DNA from 3 places in the Echinicola marina genome. Region 1 is predicted to be linked to each of the others. Evidence: riboswitches for the same ligand, from Rfam matches in the RefSeq annotation. Region 1 holds a riboswitch; each other region holds the start of a gene.
What was found. Region 1 has a riboswitch for thiamine pyrophosphate ahead of KZP23_RS06825 (TonB-dependent receptor). Riboswitches for the same ligand answer to the same signal wherever they lie in the genome.

Region 2: it holds a riboswitch for thiamine pyrophosphate, as region 1 does, so the genes downstream of both, thiD (bifunctional hydroxymethylpyrimidine kinase/phosphomethylpyrimidine kinase) here and KZP23_RS06825 (TonB-dependent receptor) in region 1, are expected to answer to the same signal.
Region 3: it holds a riboswitch for thiamine pyrophosphate, as region 1 does, so the genes downstream of both, thiS (sulfur carrier protein ThiS) here and KZP23_RS06825 (TonB-dependent receptor) in region 1, are expected to answer to the same signal.

The regions. Positions count from the first base shown of each region.
Region 1 covers NZ_CP080025.1:1,608,206-1,610,477, forward strand. Annotated here, with positions in the region: gene KZP23_RS06820 (NAD(P)/FAD-dependent oxidoreductase) at 1-518, shown strand, start outside; TPP riboswitch at 954-1,050, shown strand; gene KZP23_RS06825 (TonB-dependent receptor) at 1,136-2,272, shown strand, end outside.
Region 2 covers NZ_CP080025.1:210,891-213,162, forward strand. Annotated here, with positions in the region: gene KZP23_RS01020 (TenA family protein) at 1-617, opposite strand, end outside; gene thiD (bifunctional hydroxymethylpyrimidine kinase/phosphomethylpyrimidine kinase) at 604-1,506, opposite strand; TPP riboswitch at 1,717-1,817, opposite strand; gene KZP23_RS01030 (LLM class flavin-dependent oxidoreductase) at 1,875-2,272, opposite strand, start outside.
Region 3 covers NZ_CP080025.1:4,553,202-4,555,473, reverse strand. Annotated here, with positions in the region: gene KZP23_RS18430 (alkaline phosphatase family protein) at 1-1,192, shown strand, start outside; TPP riboswitch at 1,282-1,381, shown strand; gene thiS (sulfur carrier protein ThiS) at 1,437-1,643, shown strand; gene thiC (phosphomethylpyrimidine synthase ThiC) at 1,656-2,272, shown strand, end outside.

The sequences.
Region 1 (2,272 bases):
CAGCAGGGGTGAAACCTAATCATATTAAAGGCCTGCGTGAAGATCAAATGATCCCCAATGGGCGTTTAAAAGTGGATGAGTATAATGCATTGATCGACAGTCAAGGAATATATGTGGTTGGGGATCTTTGTATTCAGACTGATGAAGATTATCCCCGAGGACATCCGCAAGTAGCGCAGGTGGCCATACAGCAGGCGGATAATCTATCCAAAAATTTGAAAGCCATAGCTGATAACCGTCCGCAAATTAGGTTTAAATATAAGGATCTTGGTTCAATGGCCACGGTGGGGAGAAGCCTGGCTGTAGTGGATTTACCATTTGTGAAATTTCAGGGATTCGCTGCTTGGATCACTTGGCTTTTTGTCCATCTTATGGCCATTGTTGGAGTAAAAAACAGAATATTTATATTCTTAGACTGGGCTTGGAATTACTTGTCTTTTGATCCTTCTTTGAGACTTTTGATCAGGCCCAGATATGTGAAGCCCAAGGAGAAAGAGGAGTTGGTTGAAGACAAATGATAAGGTAATTTGGGTGAAATATAGTATGTCTCATTGATGTTTTTAAACATTTGATTTACGATTTAATACAGTTTATGTGTGTTTCTGATTGAAATAAAGTTTGTATAGGTGTTGGGGAGCTTTATACTTTTTGCACCTTTTAGAATAGTTTCGAGGTATTCCTTTTTAGGAAAAATTCCGGATATATTTTGTGGGGAAATGAATGTGAAAGCATTTGCTTCCCCGCTTTTTGTATGTACTATCCAATATATTGCAAATTGAGAAACCGCCCTATGTATTTTGGTGATGGGACCTGTCGAATTGTGGATCTTTAATCAGTAGATTAATAATGGCTTATTGTCAAGGTGTTCTATCTGGTTAAGTACCGACTTGTTGCAGACAGTTACTTTACGTTTTTCTTTCTGGAATAAACCTTCTAACTTTGCCCTTGCAAATAGATCTAATAAGGGGTGCCCTAAATTAACGGGCTGAGATCATACCCATAATACCTGATTCGGGTAATGCCGACGAAGGGAAATGAGAATTCCACCGAGAGTGGATATTATGGTGAACATATAAAGTAGCAGTCTCCCCTGGACTGCTTCGAAGTTTAACCAAATTAAAAATCTAAGATTATTATGAAACGCGTCTTTTTGACCACATTATGTTTGTTGGTCGGGCTTAGTGCTATGGCACAAAATCATGTTACCGGCCATATTGTGGATGTAGAAACCGGTGAGGAGCTCATAGGGGCCAATGTGATTTTGGAAGGGACAGGCAGGGGAAGCACCTCTGATTTGAAGGGGAATTTCTCTATTGAAAAGGTGCCCGCAGGAAAGTATCAACTCAGGGTCTCTTTTGTTGGTTATGAGACATTGGTAAGGGAAATTCAAGCACCAATAAGTGGTTTGGATATTCAGTTGGAAAGAAATTCTCTTCTTACTGAAGAATTTATTGTTTCTGCTACCCGTGCTTCAGCAACCACGCCCACTACCTTTCAGACGATTGACAAGGAAGAACTGGCCAAGAATAATTTGGGTCAGGATATTCCTATCATGTTGAACTATACACCATCGGTGGTTACCCATTCTGATGCCGGTGCGGGAATTGGATATACCGGATTGAGAATTCGTGGATCTGATCAAAGCCGGATCAATGTCACCGTAAATGGAATTCCTATGAATGATGCTGAATCCCATGGTGTTTTTTGGGTAAATATGCCGGATTTTGCCAGTTCGGTGGACAATATTCAGATTCAACGTGGTGTAGGAACTTCCACCAATGGAGCGGCGACCTTTGGTGCCAGCATGAATATTCAAACGGATACAAAAAAGGAAGAAGCCTATGCAGAAGTCGGTAATTCCTTCGGATCTTTTAATTCTTGGAAGCATACTGTCAAGGCGGGAACAGGATTATTGAACGACCGATGGGCAGTAGATGCCAGGCTTTCAAAAATCAACTCTGATGGATATGTGGACAGGGCTTTTTCAGACTTGAAATCATATTTTGTCTCTGGTGGATACTATGGCGATGACCATGTTTTTAAGGTGAATATATTCTCAGGAAAAGAGCAAACTTACCAGTCTTGGTATGGCCTGCCTGAATCCAAATTGGAGAATGACAGGACCTTTAATTATTATACTTATGATAATGAGACCGATAATTACCAGCAAGATCATTATCAATTTATCTATACCGGTAAGTTTGGCCAGAACTGGAAAGCCAATGGTGCCTTGCATTATACTTATGGCCGTGGCTATTATGAACAGTTTAGA
Region 2 (2,272 bases), 1.4 Mb from region 1:
CAAAACATCCACTCCAATTTTGTAGCCATTTTGAATGCCCTAAGCATATCTTCTTGAGACTTATCTCCAGCTTCATTTGCCAATTCATCTGCAATTTGGATGGCTTTTGAAACAGCCATAGAAAATGCTTCTCCTGAATAAGTATCTATCCAGTTTTTATACGGATTTTGGTTTCCATTCTGATTGGCATAAATATAATCCCCAACCTGCTTATAGATCCAAAAACATGGCAGTATCGCCGCTACAGCCACTTCAATATTGGCAAAGGCAGCTTGATTCCTGATATAATTAGTATACAACTGGCAACTCGGTGAGGGCTCAATATCCTCCGGCAAACCTAGCTCTTTAAAGTAACTTTCATGCAAAGCCCTCTCCACCACTATAGCACCAGTTGCAAACTCAGAAAAAGCCAAGACCTGATCCAGTTTTTCCAATCTACCACTGATAGTACTCAATGCCTTTCCAAATTCGCCCAAATAGTGAGCATCTTGTCCCATATAGAATTTAAACTTATCCTTTGGCAAGGAACCCTCTTTCAACTCCTTATTAAAAGGCATTAACAATATCCTTTCATACAAAGGACTAATCTCTTGCCATGCCCTTTCAGACCATTTCATATTTAATCATTTTTTTAGGTTCAAAAAAATGGTTCAAAGGCCCATGCCCTTCACCAATGGCCACTTCCCTTCCTGCCTCAATGGCCGATACAACAAACTTTCTGGCCCTTGAAACTGACTCAAGTATATCAAACCCTCGTGCCAAATAAGCAGCAATCGCAGACGACAAGGTGCAACCTGTACCATGTGTATTTGGGGTATCTATTTTATTCCCCTCGAACTTTGCATAAACATCATTATTGCCTATCAACAAATCAACTATATGCTTCCCTGGCAAATGGCCTCCTTTTACCAAAACATATTCAGGTCCCTTCAGCAATATTTCCTTACCTGCTTTCTCCATAGCTTCTGGGCATCTCACATCCTTTCCTACTAATACCGCCACTTCATCTAAATTGGGCGTCACTATATATGAAAGAGGAAACAACTCGGATTTGATCACCTCTACTGTTTCTTGTTGTATCAACCGATCACCGCTAGTGGCGACCATTACCGGATCAAAAACAACTGGGATTTCCGGATATTTCCTGAGTTCCTTCGCTACGACACAGACCACTTCAGGCCGGCTTAACATCCCTATCTTTATTGCCTTGGGGCAAATATCAGTCAAAACAGCCTGAAGTTGATCTAAAATATGCTCCTCCGGAATATCATGAATGCTTTTGACCCCCTTTGTATTTTGAGCAGTAGTTGCTGTAATTATACTTGTCCCATAGCAACCCAATGCCGAAAAGGTCTTCAGATCAGCTTGGATACCTGCTCCTCCTCCGCTATCCGAACCCGCAATAGTCATCACTGAAGGATAGGATCTTTTAGAATCATACATTTTCATTTCTATTAATAACTTTTTGACAGTAGAAATCAAAAGATCATTTAATGGATAGTTCATTCATCGGACCATAGTGACATGCCTGTCTATCTTAAGAAAACCCAAAGTAAGCTGACATTCAATTGATACTTAACTATCACAATGAATAGAGGTGAACCAAGGAAATCCAAAAGCTTTTTTACTAAAGCAAGAACAGCTTGATAATTAATTGACTCCTTTACAACATCCATTAAAAAACTTCAGGAGTCTATCTACCATAATCTGGCATAAAAAGACATCGTAACTTTTTCCTTCGTCGGAATTATCCGTTTCAGGTTCAAAGGGTATTATCTCAGCCCGATTATTAATCTTAAGCACCCCTAAAGTTTGATCTGTGGTGAAATTACAATATTAAAATGAACTCACAAAAGACAACAAATGGAATCATCTTAATTGAAGCAACTTTGAGCCAATTCATAGGACTTAACCCGGTCTTCATGATCATAGATATGTGAGCAAACCATAATTTCATCTACTTGGGCAATCTGTTGGAATTGAGATAATTCATTTTGAAGTTTTGAAGGTGATCCCACGAAAGAACAAGCTAACATTTGTTCTATTGCTGCAGCCTCTGCTTCAGACCAAACACCACCCATAGACGCCACTGGCTTTCTGAGTGGGTAGGATTTTCTTCTTATTATACCCAAAGCCATTTGATAGAAAGAAGTGGCCAACATTTGTGCTCTTTCTTCTTCTTCGGCTGCAATAATATTTACACAAGCAATTACATATGGTGTATTCAGATACTCAGATGGCTGAAAATTATCTTTATAATATTTAATCGCAC
Region 3 (2,272 bases), 2.7 Mb from region 1:
TCAGTTACAAGCACAGGAAAAAGAGCAATATGTAATATTAGTCTCACTTGATGGTTATCGCTATGATTATACTGATAGGTTTCAGCCTGAAAATTTGTCAAAATTCATTAAGCTTGGTGTTAGTGCCCAATCCCTTATACCTCCATTTCCCTCCAAAACCTTTCCTAGTCATTATTCCATAGCAACAGGTATGGTTCCAGGAAAACATGGATTGGTGAATAATTTCTTTTTTGATCCAATTCAAAGGTTGGAATATAGAAATAGCAATCCTAAAAGCGCCCAAGATGGATCATGGTATGGCGGCAAGCCACTATGGGTTCTAGCAGAGGAAAATGGCATGAAGGCTGCTAGTTATTTTTTCATAGGAACTGAAGCGGAAATTATGGGCTATCGTCCGAGCTATTTTTACAATTATGATGGGGGAGTGCCCAATATGGAGAGGATTGCGAAGGTTTTAGATTGGCTTGCATTACCAGATCCTCAGCGACCTAGATTTATATCTTTATATTTTTCAGATTTGGACGATATCGGGCATAGATATGGTCCAGAAAATGATGAAAAAATCGAAGAAGCAGTTCGTCGTTTGGATGCTGAACTTGGTGTACTTTTCAATGCCGTAAGGCAAACCGGCTTGAAAGTCAATATTTTGATCGTATCTGACCATGGAATGGTCAATATAAAAAAAGACAATTTATTGGATGTTGAAAGTGTATTGGAGGGGCTTCCCTTGGAATATTATAATAATGGCTCTGTACTTCATATTTATTTGGACAAAGAAAAGGATAAGACTAAAATAAGGAGAGGGGTCAGGAAAAATCTTCAGCATGTAAAGGTGGTAAACCCACGGTCAAAAAAGTATTATGGTGATGCCGGAGACAATAATTCCAAATTAGGAGATCTAATGCTAATTCCTGATTTGGGGTATTATCTGATAGATAAATCAGGTTTTGTAAAGTATAACCAAAGGTCACGAATGTTTGATACCGATACATTTGGAGAACATGGTTTTCACCCTAAATTCAAAGAGATGCATGGTGTCTTTTATGCAAATGGTCCAGCAATCAAAAATGGTATAGAAATTAATTCCTTCAAGAACATTCATATTTATCCATTAATTTGTGAGATTCTAAATTTGCCTATTCCGGATTATATTGATGGTGATGTGTCTGTTTTACAGGGTATTTTGGAATAAATTTTTGAGTTCTTACTTTTTGATCATAAAAGAAAATTTCCAAAATATTTTGGAAATTGGCTAATGACCATACCTTTGTAAACACGTAATAAAAACTTTAGGGGTGTTCCGATAAACAATCGGGGCTGAGACATACCCTCTGAACCTGATCCCGGTAATGCGGGCGAAGGGAAAAGTGAAGCGTCCTTCCGACAGATTATCTTCATTCCTGAAGTTATTTTCTTAATTATTAAAATTTATTCTTATGAATTTTATCCTTAATGGTGAACCTATGGTTCATGCAAGTGGGGATATTACTTTATCAGGATTGTTGGCCAATCAAGATATTAGTTCACTCCGTGGTCTTGCTGTAGCCGTAAACCAAGAGGTAATTCCCAAATCCAGATGGGATGATTTTAAGCTCAAAGAAAACGATGACATTTTAATCATTAAAGCCACGCAAGGTGGATAATCTATATTAACTATGAAGGATATCAATCAACAGGAAATGGACAATATTATTACGACTGATCCATTTCCAAATTCTAAAAAGGTTTATGTTTCAGGTGAAATTCACCCTATAAAAGTGGCCATGCGGGAAATCGGCCTGCATGATACCGTCTCTCATTTGGATAGGCACCAAACAGTGGAGCAAAATGCCCCAGTAACGGTATATGACACGAGTGGTCCCTTTACTGATCCCAATATTCAAATTGATGTTAAAAAAGGATTACCCAGATTAAGAGAGGAGTGGATTACATCTACCGGTGATGTGGAGCAGTTGGAAAAGTTAACCTCTGAATATGGTCAGCGTAGGTTGGATAATCCGGCATTGGACAAACTCCGTTTTGAGCTGGTAAGACCTCCATTGAAAGCCAAGCAGGGTAAGAATGTAAGTCAGATGCATTATGCTAAGAAGGGGATAATCACTCCTGAAATGGAATATATTGCTATCAGGGAAAACCAGCGAATTGCAGAACAAAAGGAATTGACTAAGCAACATCCAGGGCAAAATTTCGGCGCAAATACCCCCAAAAACATTATTAGCCCGGAGTTTGTCAGGGATGAGGTAGCACAGGGAAGGGCAGTGATTCCAGCCAA